DNA from 3 places in the Paenarthrobacter sp. NPDC092416 genome. Region 2 is predicted to be linked to each of the others. Evidence: predicted binding sites of a transcription regulator. Region 2 holds the regulator's gene; each other region holds the start of a gene.

Region 1 (7,993 bases), on a different contig from region 2:
ACGATGTCAGCAGTCACCCAGTTGTCGTCGCTCGCGTTGGCCGGAGCCTCCGTGGGCTTGGGCAACTGATCTTCCGGAGTTCGGGACTCTTCCGGCACGGCAGCGGGGTCTCCTGCGGCGATGACAGGGCGGAAGTTCATGTCTGCCGATGCCTGGATCAGCGCGCGGGTTTCCTTGGAGGGAGTACCCGGCAGGCTCACCACGACGTTGCGGCCGGACTGCGTGCTGATTTCTGCTTCGGCCACGCCCGAACCATCCACGCGCTGGCGGATGATTGCCACTGCCTGGTTCAGCTGTTCCTCATTGATGTCCGAGGCGCCCTCTACCTTGGGCGCCAGGATCATCTGGGTACCGCCTTCGAGGTCCAAGGCGAGCTTGGGGGCCCAGCTGGCATGTCCGGAGATCACTCCGCCACCCAGGACTGCTGTCAGTACAACGAATATTGCTCCAAGCCAAGTCAGCACCCTGCGGGCTGAGTTTTTGGGGCCGGTCCGTGCCATTTTCAATCTTCCTGTTATCGCCGGACAGCCGCCGGCCGTCGCAGGTAAGCGATTGCCGGCGGCTCTCCGCTGCCGTAGAAGTTAATGCGCGGTGTTGCCGCGACTGACGATGCTAGTTGTCCTTCTTGTCCTCTTTGTTGAGGCGCGCGATGGTTTCTTCCGGCGTCTCAGCCGCACCGGGCGTTTCAGCTTCAGCAGGCGTCAGGGAAGAAGCGTCGTCCGGGACAACCGGGGCTTCCTCTTCGGCCGGCTCAATGACCTTCGTGACCGCCTGGCGGTGAACCGTTGCCTGGTTGCCTGGGGACAGCTCAATAACAACCTTGTTCTCAGCTTCGTCGATGGACACGATACGTCCGAAGAGACCAAAGCTGGTCATGACGTCGACGCCCGGGGCAAACTTGGACTGCATCTGCGCCTGTTGCTGCTGGGTCTTCTTGTTGCGGCGGAACATCATGAAGACAAAGAGTCCAAGCATGACGAACAGCAATATGGTCATTGGATCCACAGGGAAGTTCCGTTCTGTACTTACGTTTTGGTTCACGGCAACGTCCCCCGGAGATCCTGCAGCCGCGGAAGTAAACCCCACACAGCAAATGCACGTCACCGCTAAGCGGGCGCATGGATCAAGGACTCGAACGTGCCGAGCGTCATACCAGTCTAGTGGGAAAAGCTGAACACGGGGTGTTAACCGATGGTATCTACGCTTTCGGCGTGGTTTTCATCCTCGTCAAAGAGGGCCAGCGTTTCCTGGCCAAATGCGCTGGCGGGGACTGCGTAGCCCAAGTGGGTCCATGCGGAGGCCATGGCAATCCGGCCGCGGGGTGTACGCCCAAGCAGGCCTTCACGGACCAAGAACGGCTCGGCGACGGTCTCTACGGTCTCGGGCTCTTCACCGACGGCGATCGCCAGGGTGGAAAGGCCCACAGGCCCGCCATTGAACTTGGTAATCAGGGCTTCCAGGACTGAACGGTCGAGGCGGTCCAATCCACGCTGGTCCACTTCATACATATCAAGGGCTGCCGACGCCGAACGCGCATCGATCTGGTCGATTCCATGCACGAGGGCCCAGTCGCGGACACGGCGAAGCAGGCGGTTGGCGATACGGGGCGTACCACGGGACCGTCCTGCGATCTCGGTGAAACCAGCCGAATTGACCTTGAGGTCCAGCAATCCTGCCGAGCGCCTCAGGACGAGCTCCAGCTCGGCAACGGAGTAAAACTCAAGGTGTCCGGTGAAGCCAAAGCGGTCGCGCAACGGTCCCGGCAGCAGCCCCGCCCTGGTGGTGGCGCCAACCAACGTGAATGGCGGAAGCTCCAAGGGAATAGCGGTAGCTCCGGCGCCTTTCCCCACCACGATGTCGACGCGAAAGTCTTCCATGGCCATGTAGAGCATTTCCTCAGCAGGCCGGGACATGCGGTGGATTTCGTCGAGGAAGAGCACTTCCCCTTCAGAGAGGGAGGAAAGGATCGCCGCAAGATCACCGGCATGCTGGATGGCCGGACCGCTACTGATGCGCAGCGGAGCGTTCATCTCTGCCGCGATGATCATGGCCAGGGTGGTTTTGCCGAGACCTGGCGGACCGGACATGAGCACGTGGTCCGCGCTGCGACCACGCATACGGGACGCTTCAAGAACCAGGGCGAGTTGCTTGCGCACCCGGTGCTGACCCACAAAATCGTGCAGATTCTTTGGCCGGAGGGCGGCTTCAATGACCCGCTCTTCCGGTTCTTCTCCCCCGGCAACCAGGGATTGCTCAGCCACGGCTGCCTACGCGGTTTCCGGCTCGTGCGCCATCCTGGCCGAGCCAGCGCAGCGTTGCCCGGAGAATCTGGGCGACGTTTCCGGCGTCCACGAGTTCAGGGGAATCGGCCATGGCTTTGTCGATGCTGCCGGCTGCATCTTTCTCCGACCAACCAAGGCTGGTCATGGCGGCCACCACTTGGGGCTTCCATTCGGTGTTCGCGGCGGCGACGGGTGCCGTGCCCGTCCCGGTGCCGTGCGGCACGAGCTTGCCAGCCAGTTCCAGAACGATGCGTCCGGCCACTTTGGGGCCAATACCAGGTACCTTTGTGAACGCCTTGCCATCGCCAGTGTGTGCGGCGACGCGGATCGCTTCGGGCTCGTGAACAGCGAGAACTGCCAACGCCAAGCGGGGCCCTACCCCGCTGACGCTCAGCAGAACATCGAAGACCTCGCGTTCGTCGGCGTCGGCGAAACCGAACAGCGTCAGGGAATCCTCGCGGACGATCATGGAGGTGAAGAGCTTGGCTTCAGTTCCGATTTTGAGGTGGCTCAAGGTCTGCGGGGTGGCGTAGACGCTCATTCCCGCACCGTTGAGGTCAATGACGGCCGTCGACAGGCCAACATGGGCTACGGTTCCGCGGAGAAAACTGATCAAGACCCGGCTCCTGAATTACTGTCCGCTGGATGCCGATGAAACCGGCGACCAAACGGGACTATCCGAACATATCTACGAATACCCTAGCAAGGGCTTCGGACATTCAGCGTGCGCGGCGCGCTTTTGCTTCGGCTTCGGCCCACGCCCGTTGCGCCGGCGTCAGCGAATCCTTGCCTGAAGAGCCCGCCGCTGCACCCATGCCGCTGCCCGCCCGCCACGCATGCGTCAGCGCCAGTGCCAGTGCATCCGCCGCGTCCGCCGGTTTGGGCGGCGCATCCAGGCGCAGAATCTTGGTGACAAGCTTGGTAACTGCGTCTTTGTTGGCGGATCCACTGCCGGTCACTGCGGCTTTGACTTCGGATGGGGTGTGCAACGCGACGGGAATTCCACGCCGCGCCGCAGCGGCGATGACCACGCCGGAGGCCTGGGCGACACCCATCACCGTGCTCACGTTCATCTGGGAGAAAACCCGCTCGACTGCCACGACGTCCGGCTTGTGCCGATCGAGCCACTCGTCAATGGCCTCTGCAATGACCAGCAGGCGCTTATCCAAGGTCAACTCTGCAGAGGTTCCCACCACGCCGACGGCCACCATGGTGGCGCGACGGTTACGCTCAATGTCAACCACGCCGATGCCGCAACGGGTGAGGCCCGGGTCGACTCCTAGTACGCGAAGAGTCAAGTCCGGGCCTCCCTGTTGGTCGTCAATCGAGGTACTACTCGGCTTCGAGCGCCGCCTGCACTTCGTCGCTGAGGTCCGCGTTGCTGTAGACGTTCTGGACATCGTCCAGATCTTCCAAAGCGTCCACCAGCTTCATGAACTTCTTGGCGCCGTCCACATCCAGGTCAACCTGCATGGACGGAACGAATTCGGCTTCATCCGTTTCGTATTCGATGCCCGCTTCCTTCAAAGCGTCGCGGATGGCCTGAAGGTCGGTGGGCTCGGAGTGGATTTCCCAGTTCTCGCCGCTGTCCTTGACTTCTTCGGCTCCGGCTTCAAGAACTGCCATCAGGATGTCGTCCTCGCTGAGGCCATTCTTCGGAAGCACCACGACGCCCTTGCGCGTAAAGAGGTAGCTGACCGAGCCCGGATCGGCGATGGTGCCGCCGTTGCGGGAGATTGCGAGGCGAACCTCGGATGCCGCACGGTTCTTGTTGTCGGTCAGACATTCGATCAGCAGGGCCGAGCCCTGGGGACCCCGGGCTTCATACATGATCTCGGTGTAGTCGACCACTTCACCGGTGAGGCCAGCCCCACGCTTGATGGCGCGGTCGATGTTGTCGTTGGGCACCGAAGTCTTCTTGGCCTTGGTGACGGCGAGTTCCAGGCCGGGGTTGCCTGCGAGGTCCGGGCCACCCATGCGGGCAGCGACTTCGATGTTCTTGATCAGCTTTGCGAACGACTTTGCACGCCTGGCGTCAATGACGGCTTTCTTGTGCTTGGTGGTCGCCCATTTGGAGTGGCCTGACATGCTTTACGCTTCTCCTCTGATCATTCGAATAAAGAGTTCATGCACGCGCTTCTCGCCCGTCACTTCCGGATGGAAGGAGGTGGCCAGCAGGTGGCCGGAACGCACTGCAACAATTCTAGCCAACCCGTGCAAAGTGGCCGTGTGGCTGGCATGGTCAGGGTCTACCTGTGCCAGTACTTCAACGCCGGGACCAACCCGCTCCACCCATGGACCACGAATGAAGACGGCGTGGACCGGATCCACGCCTGACTCCCCGGCGCTGAACTCGAGTCCCTTGAAATCAAGGTCCGTTTCGAAGGATTCGCGCTGGCGGCCAAAAGCGTTGCGCCTGACGGTGATGTCGAGCCCGCCAAAAGTTTGCTGGGGATTTCCGTCGAGGTCCGTGGAGGGATCAGCGATTTCATCAGCGAGGAGGATCATGCCGGCACATGATCCATACACGGGGAGCCCGTCAGCGATCCGTTTGCGCAGCGGGTCCGTCAGCTCAAAGATCCTGGCCAGCTTGTCAATGGTGGTGGATTCGCCGCCGGGGATGATGAGGCCATCGACGTCGTCCAGCTCTGCTGGACGACGGATACCTACACCCGTGGCGCCGGCTGCCTCCACAGCACGAAGGTGCTCGCGGAAGTCGCCTTGGAGAGCCAGTACGCCGATCCGGAGTCCTGAACCCACGCGCGATGAAGCGTCGGAAAGGGGGTTGGTCATTCGACCATCATAGTGGCCCTGATGGGAAAACCCGTTCCTGAGGGTTGCCCGCAACAACCTCCGACCCCGGTTTCATGCCTCAACTGGGATATATTACAGAACATGTTTTCCTTCACCGTCCCCCTCGGCAAGCTGGTCCGCACACTGTCCAGGCTCCGAGGTGGCGGGTCGGCTTTTCCGGGCTTGGTGGTCGAAAAAATCGACCCCGGCTTCATGCAGCGGACCTTGGCTTCGCTCCCCCATGGCGTGGCAGTGGTGAGCGGCACGAATGGCAAGACGACCACCACCAAAATGGTGGTTGAGCTGCTCGAAAGCCAGGGCCTGAAGGTATTCACCAACCGCACCGGCAGCAACTTCACCCGCGGGGTTGCAGCGTCTCTCTTGGGCGAGGTGGACTGGCGCGGACGCCTCGACGCCGACGTCGCCATCCTGGAACTCGACGAGGCCCACGCCGTCCACTTCGTCAACAAAGTTCCACCCCGTTTCAGCCTCCTGCTCAATGTGCTGCGCGACCAGTTGGACCGTTTCGGTGAGATCGACAAGACGGCCAGCCTGCTTGAGCACATTGCGGCCAAAACCACAGGCACCGTGGTCCTGAACCGTGAAGATCCCCGCGTGGCACGCATCGCGAACACCGTGGACGGACCGGCTATCCGCTACTTCGGGCTTGACGAATCGCTTCGCAGCACGTTCCCGAACGACGACGACATGCGCACAGGGACCCCGTCCGCCAAAGCAACCAGCAACGCTGGCGACGGTGACACGGCCCCGGCTGCCGACGTCGTACTCCGCCGCGTTGGCGCGCAGGACGCGGACTTTGAGTTCGACGGCGAGACTGTCACCACCGGGATGAAGCTTCGGGGCGTCTACAACATCTTCAACGCCGCGGCAGCGCTTTCACTGGCCCGGGCCGTGCTGGGTGCCGGTCCTGTTGACACTCCCAAGCTGGTGAAGGCCCTCGGCGACGTCGCCCCCGCTTTCGGTCGTGGCGAAAGCCTGACGGTCGATGGCCAGCCGCTTGAGTTGGTCCTCGTCAAGAACCCCAGCGGCTTCAGGCTGGGGCTCAAGTCGTTCCCGGCCGGCGGCTACGCCACGATGATCGCCATCAACGACAACTATGCCGACGGCAGGGACATGTCGTGGCTGTGGGACGTTGAATTCGAGTCGCTGCGCGAAGACGGAGTCGAGGTCCTGACAGGCGTTCGCGCCTACGACATGGCCCTACGGCTACAGTATGACGACGTGCGGTTTGGCGCTGTCGAGACTGACATCACCGCGGCTCTTCATGCGTTCATCGACGGTTCGCGGGGCAAGCCCAAACGGATCTTCTGCACCTACACATCCATGCTCGCCATCCGCCGCGAACTGGCCAAAATCACCATAGTTGAGGTGGTCTCATGACCTCGGAAGCACAACCTGCCAAGGGAACCATCCGCGTTCTCCAGCTCTATCCGCGCGAGATGAACATCTACGGCGACTGGGGCAATGCCTTGGTCCTGCAGCAGCGTCTTCGCTGGCATGGGTACACCCCTGAGCTCCTTGAGTACAACGTGGGCGATGAATTCCCCCAGGACATCGACATCATTGTTGGCGGCGGCGGGCAGGACAGCGGCCAGGTGGTGATCCAGGACGACCTCCAGGCGCGTGCGGACCACTTGCGGGAGCTCGCGGACGACGGCGCCCCCATGCTGGTCATCTGTGGCCTCTACCAGCTCTTCGGAAAGTTCTTCAAAACCAGCGCCGGACCGGTCATTCCGGGCATCGGGATCCTCGACGTCGAAACCCACGGCACCAACGAGCGGTTGATTGGCAATGTGACCCTCAAGTCCGCCGAGTTCGGGGATGTGCTGGGGTACGAGAACCACAGCGGACAGACCACCTTGGGCCCCGGCGTCGAGCCTCTGGGCACCGTCACCAAGGGTGCTGGAAACAACAGCAAAGACGGCCACGAGGGCGCCCGCTACAAGAATGTCGTAGCGAGCTACCTCCATGGGTCCTTGTTGCCCAAGAATCCGGCGATCGCTGACTTCCTGATCCGCACGGCAGTCGAACGCAAGTACGGCACCTTCGTTCCGGGAACGCCCGACGACGATTTCGCCCGACTCGCGCGCGAACACGCGGCCCGCCGCCCGCGCTAGGGAACTGAACTGCGTCGAGCTATTTTTCTTTGGTGATCAGCAGTTCATGCGCGCCTGCTGTCGCGGCGCCCATCGACTCGACCACTGCCTTGGTGCGCTGATACGTCCCGGCATCAGCGGCCGGGGACGCGCAGACTCCTTGCGGAGCGTCACTGGCCACTGAGCACCAGCGGTAGGGGTCGCGCACAATCACTGAGGGCGCCCAAGCAAGGTCCGAGGCCGTCCAGACTCCGGCGGCGTTCTGGCTGAACTGGGCGCGGACCAGCAGGCCCTCGTTGTTGACCACGTACCACGGGGACAGTTCAGTGATGCCGTTTCCGAGCCCGTACACGATCCAGGTTCCCTTGTAGTTTTCGATCGGGAGCACAGAGTGCGTGTGGTGGCCATAAACCATGGTGAACTGGCCACTGTCCACCAATGCGTGGGCAACTTCTTGCTGCTGGGCGTTTGCCTCGCTGGCGTACTCATCACCGGCGTGCATCACACCCAGCACGATGTCTGCCCCCAGGTTCCGCGCCTGGGTAGCCTTTGCGATCATTGCCGCGGGATCCAGCTCGTCGACAAGCCACGGGTACTCGGGAATCTGGCCGTTGTGTCCATAGGTCCCGACGATGACAGCTACGGTTGCCGCCTCGGTTTTGAGCATCAGGATCTCTTTGGATGCGGCCTCCGTGCGATACGAGCCGGTGTGCTTCAGGCCCGCCGCGTCCAGTGCGTCCAATGTCCGGAGCAATCCCTCGGTTCCGCGATCGATCGTGTGGTTGCTCGCTGTAGTGCACG
Region 2 (7,993 bases):
CTGCGTTTCGAGTCGATGGACCGCCCGGAAGGCCGAAACCGTTGAAGCGAGAGCAGCCTCCAGTTGATCATCAAGGTATGACGGCGTCCAGTCCCGCTGCTGGGCAAGGGCCCACATGGCTGGGCGGCGGACAACAAAAGTGAAGTCCGAACCGGGGTCGAGGACCAGCAACTGCGCACCTTCGGAGACGGCCGACAATGCCGCACGCGCGGCGTAAACAGCCACAGGCCGGGCATCGGCGTGCCATTTCTCCAAAGCAGCAGCCGACGTGAAGACCGGCATGGCAGTACGACCATCCGGCGCCTTCAGTGTGACCAATGCCATATCGGCCTGCTTGTCGGCGTGAAGGCCGTCAACGCCTTCAGCCTCCTCCGCGAGCTGGGCGACTATCGGGACGAACACCCTTGCCGTTGCAAGCGACGCGACCACAGCAGCTTCGCCACCCGTTCCATCCACCAGGGCGGCTATGGCGGTGAGATATCCGGTGTCGGCCGAACCGTCGTCGTCCTCGAAATTGTGGATCTTCGCGTCGTCACCGCTGAGGCTGCGGCCAGCCCAGGGCTGCCCTGCGGAGTCGGTCGCGCCCCCGGCGCCAGCCAGGGCGGCCGCGATGTGGCCGGGCAATTCACGCCTGCCAGCGTGATCGCCGTGGCCGTGGTGGTTGTTGTCGGGGTGAGGCATCAGCGACGGCCGGCAACGTCCAAGGCTTCGGGCAAGGTGAAGGCACCGGCGTAGAGCGCCTTGCCAACAATCGCGCCCTCCACGCCCAGGGGTACCAATTCGCGGAGCACCCTGAGGTCTTCCAGGCTGGAGATGCCACCGGAAGCGACCACGGGCTTGCCGGTCTTTTGCACCATCTGACGGAGCAGCTCCACGTTCGGCCCCTGCAAAGTTCCGTCCTTGGTGACGTCGGTGACGACGTAGCGTGCACAGCCCGCATCCTCCAGGCGGGCCAGGACCTCCCAGAGGTCGCCGCCTTCCTTGGTCCAGCCGCGGCCGGCAAGCGTGGTTCCGCGGACGTCGAGTCCGACGGCGATCTTGTCGCCAAAGCGATCAATGGCGCGGCGCGTCCACTCCGGGTTCTCCAGCGCAGCCGTTCCGAGGTTCACGCGGGCAACACCCAACGCCAGGGCGCGTTCAAGGGATTCGTCGTCACGCAGGCCACCGGAGAGCTCTACCTTCACGTTGAGCTGGGAAACGACCTCGCTGATGAGGTCTGCGTTGTTGCCGCGGCCAAAGGCGGCATCGAGGTCCACCATGTGTACCCATTCGGCTCCGGCGTTCTGCCAGTTCAGGGCTGCTTCGAGCGGAGTTCCGTAGCTGGTTTCGGATCCAGCCTCGCCCTGGAGCAGACGGACGGCCCGACCATCAACGATGTCGACGGCAGGCAGGAGTTCCAGTACGGACGTTGCGGAGGTAGTCATGAAGGTCCTCGAAATTGGTTGGGACGCGGGCTGTCAGTTGCCCGGCAGCGTCAGGAGGTAAGCGGCCAGCAGGGACATTCCCGCGAGCACGTAGAAAGAGACTGAGACCCAGGTGGGCTTCTTCTGCTGGTGGAAAGAGATTCCTCCGCCCACCAGGATTCCGGCGAGTCCCATCAGGATGACGGACCACATGTCAGGCGGCACCGTTCCCGCTGGGAGTCGTCGTGCCCGGCTTCCGCAGACCGTCTACCCAGTTGCGCAGGAGTCGCGCACCGGCGTCGCCTGACTTTTCGGGGTGGAACTGCGTGGCGCACAGCGGACCGTTTTCCACGGCAGCAATGAACGGTGCTCCGTGCTCGGACCAGGTAACCAGCGGCGGGGCCATGCGGGGCTGGACGACATCGAAGTTCCACTCCTGCACACCATAGGAGTGCACGAAGTAGAAACGTTCGTCTTCGACTCCGGCGAACAGCTTGGAGCCCTCCGGCACCTGGACTGTGTTCCAGCCCATGTGCGGCACGACGGGTGCCGGGAGTAGTTCCACCTTGCCGGGCCATTCGGCCATGCCTTCTGACTCGATGCCGTGCTCGACCCCGGCTTCAAAGAGGACCTGCAGGCCAACACAGATGGCAAGGACAGGACGTCCACCGGCAACGCGACGACCAATCATGCGGATGGCATCCACTGACTTGAGCTCGTTCATGACGGTCTCAAAGGCGCCAACACCCGGCACCAGCAGGCCGTCCGCATTCAGGACGTCTTCCGGCTTCGCGCTGAGGACCACCTGGGCACCGGCACGCTCCAAAGCGCGCACGGCAGAGCGGACGTTGCCGGACCCGTAGTCCAGCACTGTGACAGTGGGCTTGCCTTCCGGGGACTCCGGTTTGATGGCAGCCGTGGCGTCCTTGACGGCGCCGTCCTTCAGGATCTGTCCACTCACAGGGCACCCTTGGTGGAAGGAATACCCTCAACGCGGGGATCCGACTCAACGGCAGCACGGAGTGCGCGCGCGAACGCCTTGAACTGGGCTTCCACGATGTGGTGCGGGTCGCGGCCGGCCAGCACGTTCATGTGCAGGCAGATGCCGGCGTGGAGGGTGATGGCTTCAAAGACGTGCCGCGTGAGCGATCCCGTGAAGTGGCCACCGATCAGGTGGTATTCCTGGCCGGCAGGCTCGCCACCGTGCACCAGGTAAGGACGCCCGGATACGTCAACCACCGCGTGGGCAAGTGCTTCGTCCAGGGGAACGGTTGCTTCGCCGAAGCGACGGATACCGGCCTTGTTTCCCAACGCTGTCCGCAGGACCTCACCGAAGGTAATGGCGACGTCTTCCACCGTGTGGTGGGCATCAATGTGAGTATCACCCGTCGCTTTGACGGTCATGTCAATCAGGGAGTGCTTGCACAACGCGGTCAGCATGTGGTCATAGAACGGAACCGAAGTGCTGATGTCCGAGACACCCGTGCCATCAAGGTTGATCTCAACCAAGACAGAGGATTCACTCGTGGTGCGCTCCATGCGCGCGGTGCGGGCAGCGGACGGCGTGGCGCCGGTTTCGCTCATTGGGACGTCCTTATGTGCAAAGGGTGGGTGGGGTCTAGGTACCAGTTTAGGCGGGCACAGGCTTCTGGCCGTCCAGAAGCGATTCCAACGCTTCCAGGAAGGCAGTGGTTTCCGTCTCGGTTCCGGCTGTCACGCGCAGGTGGCCGGGGATACCGACATCGCGGATCAGCACGCCCGCGTCCAACAAGCCCTGCCAGATGGCGTGCGGGTTTTCCAAGCCACCAAAGAAGACGTAGTTGGAGTCCGACGCCGCAGGCTTGAGCCCCATGCGAAGAAGCTCGGTGACGATTCGGTCGCGCTGGACCTTGATGTCCTCGACGTCGGCCATCAGGGCCTCGCGGTGCGTCAAGGCCGCAAGAGCAGTTGCCTGTGTGACAGCCGACAGGTGGTACGGCAGGCGGACCAGGCGAATGGCATCCGTGACCTCGGGGGCTGCCGCCATGTAGCCCAGGCGGGCGCCAGCCAAAGCGAACGCCTTGCTCATGGTCCGGGAGACGATCAATCGCTCGCGTCCGGGAAGAAGCGTCAAGGCACTGGGCGTATTGTCGTGCGCGAACTCGTGATAGGCCTCGTCAACGATCACGATCGCTTGGCTGGCTTCGCCGGCCTCGTAAACAGCCTCCACGACGTCAAGACCCAAGCCCGTGCCCGTGGGGTTATTCGGTGAGCACAGGAACACAATGTTGGCTCCCGTGTCACGCACCTGCGCAGCCGCCGACGCGGCGTCGAGCCCGTAATCGTCACCGCGGACACCGCGGACATACTCGGTGTCCGTTCCGCTGGCCAGCAGAGGGTACATGGAATACGTGGGAGGGAATCCCAGGGCCTTGCGTCCCGGTCCACCGAAAGCCTGGAGGATCTGTTGGAGGACCTCGTTGGAACCGTTGGCGGCCCAGATATTGTCCGGCGAAAGACCGTGGCCCAAGTACTGGGCCAGGGACTCGCGGAGCTCAGTGAACTCCCGGTCCGGATAGCGGTTCAGCCCGGTAGCCGCAGCAGAAACGGCTTCGGTAATGGCGGCCTGGACATCCGCAGGGACTCCATGAGTGTTCTCGTTGACGTTGAGCAGAATAGGGACATCAAGCTGCGGTGCGCCATAGGGGCTCAGTCCACGCAGGTTGGTCCGGAGGGGAAGTCGGTCAAGTCGCTCAAGCTGGTCACTCACCAAGACAGTTTAAGGGGCCGCCACCCATGCCGAGTAACTGTGACGCCAGGCCACCCCCGGGATGCCGAAAGACCCCTTGGGGTTACTACCGGATTCTGCCACGGCATGCTCAGTTGAAGCCGTCAGTTTGCCGGGACGAACAGCTGCTGCCCGGGCTGGATTCGTCCGCCGCGGAGATCGTTCAGCTGGATAATCTCGGCAATAACGTCACGCGGATCACGCTCGGGTGCAGCTGCGCCGGCGATACCCCACAAAGACTGCCCGGATTGGACGGTGACGGTCCTGGCAACCAGCGGCTGAAGCTGGGCCGTGGAGTCCGAGGCCTTGGCGGGTGAATTGACGAATCCGGCGAGGCTCAGCAGCACGGCCATCAGCAGCATTGCCGGAAGACCGAAGAAGACGAACCGTCCCCGCGTAGTGAGCCGGAGCCGTGCCGGAACCGGTGTACTGCGGATATCAGCGATGGTGGTGCGTGCGGACATGAGCTGAGCCCTTCTGAGCGATTGCCGCACCGGATGCCCGGTGATCGGCTGCCAATTCCTTGTGTTCCCTCCGGAGCCACCCAACCGTTCGAACACTTTCTTCGAACACTCGCAGCGGTTCCGCAGGTTTTATAGAACACATATTCGAACCTTGCTATGACATTTTTAGCACTTATCAACGAACGGTGTCGAGACTCGCTAGAACAAATGTTTGATAAACGCCTGCGCCTGCCCTACGTTTGAGTGAAGAAACAGGCACTGTTTCAGTGGAACAGGAGGGTCTGACATTTTTCAGACCTGACATCCCCGGGCACCTCGGTTGGTGCATGGGCGGACGGAAAGGCAATGGCGAACATGGCAGCGAAAGCCACCGGCGGCGGGACACCCCTGCGGAGCCAGCAGCCTCAAAAGAGCCCCAAGAGCCTGACCGTTCGGCAGAAGAAGATTCTGGAGACCATCCAGCGTTCAGTCAACGACAACGGCTATCCGCCGAGCATGCGCGAGATTGGGGACACAGTTGGCCTGGCCAGCCTGTCCAGCGTGACCCACCAACTCTCGCAACTGGAGAAGCTCGGTTACCTGCGCAGGGACCCGAAGCGGCCGCGCGCCATGGAAGTCCTGATGCCCTTGACGCTCGACGGCGGCGCCATCCCGGGCGTCGAGACCCCCACAAACCTTCGCAGTGCCGGCGGATTCAACGTCACAGAACTTGCCAGCGCCAGTGACACTGCCATGGTTCCGCTCGTTGGCCGCATTGCGGCCGGTGGACCGATCCTGGCCGAACAAACAGTCGAGGACGTCCTGCCGCTCCCCCGCCAACTGGTAGGTCACGGAGAATTGTTCATGCTCAAAGTGGCCGGCGATTCCATGATTGATGCGGCCATCTGCGACGGCGACTGGGTAGTGGTCCGCCGCCAGAACGACGCCATCAACGGCGACATCGTTGCAGCACTGCTCGATGACGAAGCCACGGTGAAGACGTTCCGTCAGCGCGACGGCCACACGTGGCTATTGCCGCAGAACACCCAGTACGAGCCAATTCTCGGCGACCAAGCCACCATCATGGGCAAGGTGGTCTCAGTATTGCGTTCCCTCTAGGGCACGCCTTTACGGCTTCTTGCCGCCCAATCGTTGCAAGACACCACGTACAACGCCCCGGTCGGTCGTCGCCCAAAATGGGGGCAACGCGGCACGCAGGAATCCTCCGTACCGCTCGGTGGATAGTCTGGAATCCAAGACCGCTACAACGCCCTTGTCCCCCGTTGACCTGATCAGGCGACCTGCGCCCTGCGCCAATCGGATAGCAGCGTGGGTCGCCGAGACGGCCATGAAACCGTTGCCTCCGGATTGAGCCACGGCACGCGATCGGGCGGTCATCAGGGGGTCATCCGGCCTCGGGAACGGAATGCGGTCGATCACCACGAGCCTGCACGAACCACCCGGCACGTCCACCCCTTGCCACAAGGACATGGTTCCGAAGAGGCAGGTATCAGGTTCGTCCGCGAACTGCTTCACCAAAGCAGCCATGGTCGACTCGCCTTGGCAGAGGATATCGACATCGAGCCGGAGGCGCATGGCGTCGGCTGCTTCTTCCGCAGCCCGACGTGAGGAAAACAAGCACAGCGCTCCCCCGCCCGAGGCTCGGATGAGGTCTTCGAGTTCGTCCAGGGCTTCCAGCGATGTGCCGCGACCAGGCTTTGGCAGGTGCTTGGCTACGTACAACACCCCCTGTTTGGGGTAATCGAACGGCGAACCGACGTCGATCCCGGTCCAGCTGGGCGCGCCGTCGCCGATAAGCCCGAGTCCACCGGCAGCAGGTTCAAAAGCAGAACCGATCGCCAGCGTGGCTGAGGTCAACACCACGGTATGACCCGCGAACAGCCCTTCCCGCAACCGGCCGGCCACACTCAGTGGCGCAATGTTGATCAATGCCGGAGCGGTTTCATCCGGCTGGGAATAGCCTTGCTGGGGATCGAAGGTGCTGTTGCGCGAAAACCACACAACCTCGCGGTTCTCGCGGGCAGCGAGCAGCCGTTCACAGAGTTCCAGAATCAGCATCAGCCGCGACCGCGCCAGCTGCCGACCGCCGTCGACCGCGTTCGAAGAGTCTGTTTTCGAATCCGAAAGGGCCGCGCGGGTCGCGTCCCTCAGCTGGTCCAGGCAATCCAGCTGTTCGTCATTGAGTCCGCTCGGGAGCAGCCCGTTGGACACGCCGGCAATCGCAAGATCCAAGCGGTCTGCGGCCGCATTGAGCGCGTCGACGGTTATGGCAGTGTGCTTGCGTGCACTCGAGGCCGCAGCGTGCACCATGGCGACCGACAACTGCCCGGATACCGCCCCCGTCACGCGGTCCTGGAGCTCGTGGGCTTCATCCACCACCACGACGTCGTACTCAGGCAGCACAGCAAGGCCTTCGAAGGCGCTCACGGCCAACATGGCATGGTTGGTGACCACGACGTCGGCCTCGGCCGCGCGGGCGCGGGCCAGCTCGCTGAAGCACTCCTCTGCCATGGGGCATTTTTGGGCACCCAGACACTCCATGGAGGTCACCGACACTTGTCGCCACGCCCGGTCCGTCACACCGGGCATCAATTCATCGCGATCGCCGGTGCTTGTCTTCCCGGCCCACTCGCGCAGCCGGACCACTTCCTTGCCCAGCTGCGACGACGGACCGCCAACGGCCGCCGCAAAATGCGGCACGCTCGTGTCCTCACCCAACGAGAACAGCTGGCCCTCCGACGGTTCCTCACTTGGAAACCCGCCTTCGAGTTTCTGCAGGCATACGTAGTTTGCCCGTCCCTTGACGAGCGCCACGTTGACCGGCCGTTCCAAGGCAGGGTTGATGGTTTCCAGCAGTCGGGGAAGGTCCCGGCCAACAATCTGGGTTTGCAAAGCAAGGGTGGCGGTGGACACCAAAGTCGGCTTGTTACTGTCCATGGAATGCGCGATCAACGGAATCAGGTACGCCAAGGACTTACCTGTTCCCGTTCCCGCCTGAACCAGCAGGTGCTCGCCAGTATCAATGGCCTTGGCAACATGCCGGGCCATCTCATGCTGGCCGGCACGGCTTTGCCCACCCATTCCGTCAACAGCTTTGTCCAGCAGTTCGAGCGCGAACTTCTCCGCTGCCGACTCGACGGCGTCCGCCGCCACCTTCTCAACCATTACTGACGAAAGACTCCAGTTCGGCGGCCATGCCCTCGCGGACCTTGACCACTACGCGGGTGCCATGTTCCTCGTGCTCAAGGCTCAGGATCTCCGCATCGGAGCCGTGCAGCTTGCTGATCATGTCACCACGGTTGTACGGAATGAGAACTTCGAGTCGCACTCCAGGCCGCGGGATGGCTTCGCTGATGTCC
Region 3 (7,993 bases), on a different contig from region 2:
CTCGATGCCGTCGAAACCCGCGATGGCGCAGGCCTGCATCTTCTCTTTCAGCGTGCCGGACAGGCAGACCGTGGCGATCCCGGTGCGCATCAGTGGCCTGCCTTGGTCAGTTCAGGAGCCGCTGCCGCGGCGTCTTCCACCGCGATCAGCTCCAGGAAGTGGGCCCGCATCCGATCGCGATCGGCGTCGCGTCCCGTGAAGAGCTGGAAAGCGTCGGCAGCCTGACCAACTGCCATGCGACCGCCGTCGAGAACGTCACAGCCTTTCGCGCGGGCCTCGCGGACCAACTGCGTTTCGATCGGGCGGTAGACGATGTCCGCCACCCAGTGCCGCGATTCCACGAGGTCGATGTCCAAGGGCAGTCCCGGGTGGGCAGCCATGCCAATCGGAGTGCAGTGCACCAGGCCGTCGGCGAGGGGCATGAGCACGCCCAGCTCAGCGGGAGTGCGCGGCGTGACCGTTGCCTTCGGAAAAAGGTCGCCGAGTTCGGCGGCACGTTCCGCGGCGCGGGATGGGTCCATGTCCACGAGGTCCAGCGTGCTGACGCCGGCTTTGAGCAGCGCGTACGCCACGGCGGAACCGGCACCGCCCGCACCGAGCTGGACCACGCGGTCGAGCTTGGCGGTCGGCAGCCCGGAAGTGAGTGCCGCGCCGAAGCCGGAGAAGTCTGTGTTGTGGCCGATGAACCGGCCGTCTTGAATCAGGACCGTATTGACGGCACCCAGGCGACGGGCGTCGTCGGAAATTTCGTCAAGGTGCTCAAGCACCAGCTGCTTGCACGGGTGCGTGATGTTCAGCCCGTTGAAGCCCATGCGCTGGGCTGCGGTGAGGAGATCCCCGACGGCGGTGGCCGGCAGCGCGAGTTCCAGCAGGTCGATGGGGCGGTACAGCAAGCGGAGGCCTTGCACATCGGCTTCGCGTTCGTGCATGGGCGGCGTGAGCGAGGGCATGACGCCTTCGCCAATCAGGCCCACCAGAACGGACTCGGCTCGGTTGCTCATCCTAAAGCTCCTTTGACTTCAGCACCTCGGGCTTTGGCGCTTTCTGGGGCGCCGCTGCTCCGGGTGTTATTCAGGTTACTACAAGCGTTCATATTCCGCACACTTGTTCTTATCGCGAACACTTGCGACGCGCTGACCCAACTGAGTCGCAGTTGTGCGCGTTTAGCGGCCCCAAAACGCGCACTATTGCGACCTAGTTGGGCTAACGCTGCGGGAGGCGGGCCGCGAGTTCAACCGCAGCTTCCTGCAGGGTGGGCACGTGCGAGATGAGCTCCTCCATGGTGAGGCGGAACACCGGCACGGCCGTGGCCAGCGAGGCAAACGCGTGCCCCTGGGCATTGAGGACCGGAACGGCGACAGCGCGCATGCCGATTTCGTTTTCTTCGTCCATCACGGCGTATCCCTGGCGGCGCACCTGCTCGATTTCCGCGCGGAATGCATCGCGGTCGGTGATGGAATGCTCCGTCAGCGGATCCAGAGGGAGCTCTTCCAGCAGCCTCTTGCGCTCAATCTCTTCCTCGAAGGCCACGATGGCCTTGCCTACGGACGTGGTGTGCAGCGCCCCCAGATGGCCGGGGTCGCTGGTGACGCGGAAGGTCTTGGGGCCATCCACCTTATTCACCGTCAGATGGTGGTTGCCGTCACGGACGGACAGGATAGTGGCCTCATGCGTTCGCTCGGTCACGCGCTGGAGGACCGGCAGCGCCGTGGCTGCAAAGCCGTGATGATTCGAGACTCTCTGGCCGAGCTGGAACACGCGCAGGCCCAGATGGTAGCGGCGGCCATCCGGCTCATAGTCAACAAACCCGTCGCGCGTCAGCGAGCCCAGGAGTCGATACGTTGTGCTGAACGGCAGCGCGGCACTTCGCGCCAAGTCCGCAGCGCTGGCACCCCTCGGCTCGTCGCCCAGCAATACCAAAAGGCTCAGGGCCTTTCCGACCATGTCGGTTTTTGTGTCCTCTTTCACACTCATAGTGAAATGCTCTCATATCGTGAGAGCTATTTCTAGATGGTGGTGACTTCTCTTGACAAGTGACCCCACTCACAGCCACTATTGCTGTATTACACAAGTAGCTCTCACCATGTGGTTACTTTTGGGATGAACCAGCCGCACCTCGCTTGGGTCTTCCCTCAGAGCTTTATCCGCGACATCGTCGTCACAGAAGGAACACCCAATGAGCCACACCATGCCGTCAGCGACGCCAGGCACAGAAACCACCACTGGAACTCCCAAGAAAGCCGCACTTGCCAGCTTCCTGGGCAGTGCGGTGGAGTACTACGACTTCTTCATCTTCGGCTCCGCCGCCGCCCTGATCTTCCCGCACGTGTTCTTCCCCTCCGCCGACGCCAACGCGGCCATCATGTCGTTCGCAACGTTCGGCTTCGCCTATGTCGCCCGGCCCGTGGGCGCCGTGATTCTGGGTCACTTTGGTGACCGGATCGGCCGGCAAAAGGTCCTCATGTTCACGCTGGTCCTCATGGGCGCAGCAACCTTCGTAATTGGCTGCCTCCCCGACTTCAAGACCATCGGCTGGTGGGCCCCGATCCTGTTGGTTGTCGCCCGTCTTTGCCAGGGACTCTCTGCCGCCGGCGAGCAGGCTGGCGCTTCCTCCATGACTTTGGAGCACGCCCCGGACAACCGCCGTTCCTTCTTCACCTCTTGGACCCTCACCGGCACCCAGGGCGGCCAGATCCTCGCTGCGTTGGTGTTCATCCCGGTGGTGGCACTGCCCGACGACATCAAGTACGGCATCGGTTGGCGAATTCCGTTCTGGTTGAGCGCCGTGGTTGTTCTGGTGGCCTTCTTCATCCGCCGCACCCTCCACGAGCCGCCGGCCTTCGCGGAAGCCAAGAAGAACAATGAGATTTCCAAGCTCCCCGTTGCCGATCTCCTGAGGCTGCACTGGCGCGATGTCCTCCGCGTTGTCTGCTGCGCCTTTATTGCCGCAGTGAGTACCGTCTTTGGAACGCTGGCCATCAAGTACGCCCAGGATGTTGCCGGCGTCAACAGCACCATCACGCTCTGGCTGGTGGTTGCGGCCAACGTTGTCGCTTTGGGAACGCAGCCGCTGTTCGGCATGCTCTCGGACAAGATCGGCCGCAAGCCCGTGTTTATCTACGGAGCCCTCTCCAGCGCGATCATGACGCCGGTGTTCCTGCTGACCCTCGAGGGCGGCAACGTGCCGCTGATGTTCCTGGTCTCCGTAGTGTTCTTCTCCTTCGGATACGCCGCCGCCAACGCCGTATGGCCGTCCTTCTACGGCGAAATGTTCAGCACCAAGGTCCGCTTCTCCGGTTTGGCCATTGGCACCCAGCTGGGCTTCCTCATGGCAGGCTTCGCACCGGCCATCGTCACGGCTTTGGGTGGCACCAAGCCCGGCGGATGGGTTCAGATCTCGATCTTCACCGCGGTGATCTGCGTGATCGCCGCTGTGTCGGCCCTGACAGCCCGCGAATCCGCCAAGACTCCCACCGCGGAGCTCGGCCTGCACAAGTAATCTCTGCGCTCCTGCCCACTTACTGGGCGCCAGCACCGGAAAAGCCCGGAATGTCCCCCGACATTCCGGGCTTTTCGCTGCCTGACCAAGTGCGAGGCGAGAGGTAACCGGGAAGGAGCGCAGGCCCCGGGACGAGAGCTACCGCGGGTTCAGCGCCACCGGTTTGAACTTCCCGGCACCGGTCCCGGAGTACATCAGCAACGTCCCATCGCCGGCCACTCCCACAACTGAAGGATCGCCTGTTCCAGTGAACCCATTGCCGAGGGCAGCGATGCTGGAGAACATGTTCCATCCGGAGCCCAGGTAGGACCGCGAGAGGAACCCCCCGGCCCCGTTGCCCGGGTACAGCCAGAGCCCACCGTCAGCTGCCCTGCCCAGAAGGTCTTCCCTGCCGTCCCCGTTGAAATCGCCGGCCTGCAGCACCAGGTTGAACATGTCCCACCCGGTACCGATCTGCTTTCGGGACAGGAAACCACCGGAACCATTCCCCGGGTAAACCCACAGCACACCGTCCGAAGACTGCGCCACGATGTCCGGTTTCCCATCGCCCGTGAAGTCGCCCGGGGCCAGCAACTGGGTGAAGCCTTGCCAGCCTGTGCCGATCTGTTTGCGTGCCAGGAACCGACCCGTTCCGTCCGTCGGGTAGAGCCACAGTGTTCCATCGGCAGCCCGGGCCACGAGATCGGGGTGGCTGTCGCCGTCGAAATCGCCGGCACTCAACACCGACGTGAACTGACCCCAACCCCAACCGACCTGCACGCGATTGCGAAAGCTGCCCGAACCGTTGCCGGGGTAAAGCCACAGCGCGCCATCGGCTCCGCGGGCCAGGATATCCGCGGCAGCATCGCCGTCGAAGTCGCCCGCTTCCCACACCTGGCTGAAGCCGTTCCAGCCGGTCCCGATCGCCAGACGATCCGCGAAGCCGCTGCCGTCGCCCGGGTAAAGGGTCATGGCGCCGCCCGCAGCCGCGGCGAGCACGTCCACCCGCTTGTCACCGGTGAAGTCCTGCCCACCAACGATGTCGCCGGCGCCGTTCCAACCACTTCCGACGGCGGTACGCGGCAGGAAGCCACCCTTGCCATCGCCGGGGTAGACATAGAGGCTGCCGTCGCTGGCCCGAGCCAACAGGCCAGCCGAGCCTCCACCGAATGAACCTGACGGGGCCAGGCTGTTGAACGCCTCCCAGCCTTGGCCGATTTGCGTTTTGGCAAGGAAACCACCCGAGCCGTTGCCGGGGTAAAGCCACAGTATTCCGTCGGAACCCGTCGCGAGTACGTCGCTGCGGCCATCGCCATTGAAGTCGCCCACGGTGACCAGTTGCGTGAAGCCTTGCCAGCCGAAACCGATCTGGCTCCGGGTCAGGAACCCGCCCTTGCCGTTGCCGGGGTAAAGCCACAGGGCGCCGTCGCTGGTGCGGGCAAGGATGTCCGCGAAGCCGTCGCCATTGAAGTCGGAGGTCCCCAGCACCGCGTTGAAAATGCCCCAGCCGGAGCCGATCTGCACGGGATCGTCCAACCGATTCCCCGGGAGACCTGAAAAGAGGAGGAGGGAGCCGTCGGCTTCGCGGGAGATCACGTCGGCCAGCTTGTCGCCGTCGAAGTCGCCCGCGGAGAAGCGCATGCGCGCCTTGAGCTTGGGATCGGCGTTAATGGTGACGGTCGCCGAGGTCGAGGAAACAGCGTTGATGGTGACTTGCGTGCCGGTGTAGGTGGTGAAGGTGCTGCCGGCCTGCCATGCGTGGTTCTTCGCGTAGTACGCCTCAGGGAACGGGATGGTTGACGGCATGAGAATCAGCGACGACGCGATGGTTGCCCCGCCACGCTGGACGATCTTGACGCCTCGGTTGCCCTCCCGCCCGGCGGCTGAGAGGTAGCTGTCGTAGCCAACCGGCTGCCGGAGCTCGAGGTAGTAGACCTCGCGGCTGATGGGATCGGTGAACTTGATGGCCCGTTGGGCATCGGTGCCGCCCCAAGGTTTGAGCGTGTAGCTCTTGACGCCCGTTGCCACGCCGACGTCGCGGATTTCGTCGCCTCGACCCAGCCCGGCGTAGTCCCAGAACGTGGAGCTGACCACCGGTTGCGCGTACTGGGCAGCGCCCATGATGTCGGTGGTGTCGCCGTACTCGCGGATGTAACAGGACGTGTCCGTGAATCGTCCGTTGCTGTCCACTCCGACGTCGGAAGCACCGCTGTAACACTGCAGCGCGTCCGCGTGCATGAGGCCAATGACATGCCCGAATTCGTGGCTCATCACGTTGTTGGAGAAGTTGCTGATCTGCGGCATGAGGACGCGCCCGCTGTAGCTGCCGCTGCTGTACCCGGCGCCCAGCGCGTTCCCGGACAGTGTGGACGTCGGGATGAAAATCACGAGTGCGGTGTAGGGGCTGGCCGACCATTTCAGCTCGCTGGTGATGGTGGACATGATGGTGCTGTAGCTGTCCGTGGACCTCGCCTTGGACTGGAAACCCGAGACCTTGCTGTCAACGGTCATCGACAGTTTGTTGTCGGTCATCGCCTTCCAGTAGCTGCTGGTAGACGCAACCACCTTCTCGGCGTCAGTCATCGAGACCGGGTTGGTGTTGTCCGCAAGCTTTGCTGTGACCAGGCGGACGCGGATGTCGCCGCCCGGACCGGCTGCTGCTGCGCCGTCGCGCAGGAGGGATTCGACGTCGGTGACCTCGCCGGTGCTGGAAGGCGCCTGTCCGGGTGGTGTCTCGAACACATGCTCCGAGTGCGGCGTCCCCTCGACGAACCGTACATTCGGATGATCCGGCTGTGGTTCCGAATCCGCCGAGGCCGGAGCCTGTACGAAAAACAGGCCGGTGGCAAATACCACCAAGCCTGTGGACACCGCGATTGATCGCCGCAAAAAGCCCATGCGTTCTCCCCTGGACGGAGCCTAACGGATCCCGTGAGTCTCAAGATCCGAGATCAGGTTACCGTCGCGCCCTCCGGGACAGCGGCAGGCTTGGGCGAACGGGCGGCGAGTCTCCCGCGCAGGTATCTCCGCCGTCGAAAAGTGCCACGACCGGGGTCGTGGAAATCTGGGCAGCGCGCAATGCTAACCGAACCCTAACCACGCCGAAATACCGTGGCAACATTGCCGCGCCACACTGGAATAGCCGGCAAGTGCAGGCACAAAGCTCCAGCCCAGGAGGCCACCATGTTGAAGGAAGTAGCAACTCACACAACACGAATACGCGCGATCAGCCAGCTCCACCGTGGAGACGAGATCGAAGCCCGCCTGTCCGTGGGACCCGCCTACGATGACGTAGTCATCCGCCGCGGACTGGTCCAGGAAACCGCGCCCGGAATCGGCGTTGTCTGGATCATGGATCACGTATCCGGCATGAGGAAAGCCATCAATACCGACGAATGCAGCGTTTGGCGCGTCGCCTGAAACCCGGCTTGACCCCAAACGCCAGCTCAGCCGCCGGCCACGGACTGGATAATCAAGACCTCCTGGCCAGCCGCAACTTCCGTATCAAGACCTTTCAGACGCCGGACCTCATCACCGTTCACGTAAATATTCACGTAGCGGCGGAGCGCACCGGTTTCATCACGCAAGCGCCGGGCCAACACCGGATAATCTCCGGTCACAGTGTCCAGCAACCGTCCAACGGTCACAGCCCCGTCGGCGGACGCAGTCAGATAGGACTGTCCGCCGACGAGTGGCTGCAGGACACCAGGCAACAAGACCGTAAAGTCAGCCACAACGGGCCTAACCAGGTACCGGAGCGCTGACAGCTGGCTTACCGTGGGCCGGTTCGCCCAGCGTCACGTCGCCAACCACGACGGCGGCACGCACGCACAGCACGTCCGGCAAGTGTGAGACCACCTCAGTAAAGGTCTCACCCTCGTTGTTGCTCGCGTACACGGCCCCGCCGCGGGTTCCGAAATACACGCCCACGGGCTCCGCGGTGTCCACGGACGCAGCATCACGGAGCACCGCGTTGTATTCGTGGTCCGGGAGTCCGGCATGCAGTTCCTTCCAGGAGTCGCCGGCGTCGTCCGTCCGATGCACGCTGAGTTTGCTGCCCGGTGGGATGCGTTCGCCGTCGGCTTTCATGGGAATCACCCACGCCGTTCCCTCGCGGCGGGGGTGCGTCAGCATGACGAAGCCGAAATCGGCGGGCAACCCCTCCGCAATGGAATCCCAGTTCTCGCCGGCGTCGTCCGTGCGGTACACGCCGTGATGGTTTTGGGCGTACAGACGACCCTCGACGGCGGCATCCGCGGCGATCTTGTGGACGCACTGACCGAATTCGGGGTTGGGATCGGGCATGAAGTAAGCCGAGATCCCCTTGTTGCGAGGCTCCCAGGAGGTGCCGCCGTCGAGTGATCTGTAAACCCCGCCCGTGCTCATGGCGATGTGGACCTGCTCGCCTGTTGGGTCCACGACGATCGAGTGCGCCGCCGCGCCGCCGTAGCCGGCGCCCCACTCGCTGCGGTGCGGGTGGTCCCAGAGGCCTCGGTTCAGTTCGAAGTGCTCGCC

The links. The regulator LexA, encoded in region 2, represses DNA repair genes until DNA is damaged. The targets are predictions, from matches to a motif close to TCGAACANNTGTTCGA.
Region 1: the regulator LexA is predicted to act here: its motif matches at 2,961-2,976, upstream of ruvA (Holliday junction branch migration protein RuvA).
Region 3: the regulator LexA is predicted to act here: its motif matches at 1,097-1,112, upstream of ACIQC5_RS22660 (shikimate dehydrogenase).

What each region holds. Positions count from the first base shown of each region.
Region 1 covers NZ_JBIVQG010000007.1:122,793-130,785, reverse strand. Annotated here, with positions in the region: gene secD (protein translocase subunit SecD) at 1-500, opposite strand, end outside; gene yajC (preprotein translocase subunit YajC) at 613-996, opposite strand; gene ruvB (Holliday junction branch migration DNA helicase RuvB) at 1,185-2,261, opposite strand; gene ruvA (Holliday junction branch migration protein RuvA) at 2,254-2,898, opposite strand; gene ruvC (crossover junction endodeoxyribonuclease RuvC) at 3,002-3,580, opposite strand; gene ACIQC5_RS14570 (YebC/PmpR family DNA-binding transcriptional regulator) at 3,615-4,370, opposite strand; gene pdxT (pyridoxal 5'-phosphate synthase glutaminase subunit PdxT) at 4,374-5,075, opposite strand; gene ACIQC5_RS14560 (MurT ligase domain-containing protein) at 5,178-6,476, shown strand; gene ACIQC5_RS14555 (type 1 glutamine amidotransferase) at 6,473-7,213, shown strand; gene ACIQC5_RS14550 (CapA family protein) at 7,233-7,993, opposite strand, start outside.
Region 2 covers NZ_JBIVQG010000002.1:748,963-756,955, reverse strand. Annotated here, with positions in the region: gene ACIQC5_RS07575 (SseB family protein) at 1-681, opposite strand, end outside; gene priA (bifunctional 1-(5-phosphoribosyl)-5-((5-phosphoribosylamino)methylideneamino)imidazole-4-carboxamide isomerase/phosphoribosylanthranilate isomerase PriA) at 681-1,424, opposite strand; gene ACIQC5_RS07565 (hypothetical protein) at 1,458-1,616, opposite strand; gene hisH (imidazole glycerol phosphate synthase subunit HisH) at 1,618-2,364, opposite strand; gene hisB (imidazoleglycerol-phosphate dehydratase HisB) at 2,361-2,987, opposite strand; gene ACIQC5_RS07550 (histidinol-phosphate transaminase) at 3,034-4,152, opposite strand; gene ACIQC5_RS07545 (LysM peptidoglycan-binding domain-containing protein) at 4,275-4,634, opposite strand; gene lexA (transcriptional repressor LexA) at 4,989-5,732, shown strand; gene ACIQC5_RS07535 (ATP-dependent DNA helicase) at 5,742-7,799, opposite strand; gene hflX (GTPase HflX) at 7,792-7,993, opposite strand, start outside.
Region 3 covers NZ_JBIVQG010000020.1:5,311-13,303, reverse strand. Annotated here, with positions in the region: gene ACIQC5_RS22665 (bifunctional sugar phosphate isomerase/epimerase/4-hydroxyphenylpyruvate dioxygenase family protein) at 1-90, opposite strand, end outside; gene ACIQC5_RS22660 (shikimate dehydrogenase) at 90-1,001, opposite strand; gene ACIQC5_RS22655 (IclR family transcriptional regulator) at 1,204-1,974, opposite strand; gene ACIQC5_RS22650 (MFS transporter) at 2,177-3,499, shown strand; gene ACIQC5_RS22645 (FG-GAP repeat domain-containing protein) at 3,638-6,376, opposite strand; gene ACIQC5_RS22640 (hypothetical protein) at 6,662-6,898, shown strand; gene ACIQC5_RS22635 (MoaD/ThiS family protein) at 6,925-7,212, opposite strand; gene ACIQC5_RS22630 (WD40/YVTN/BNR-like repeat-containing protein) at 7,220-7,993, opposite strand, start outside.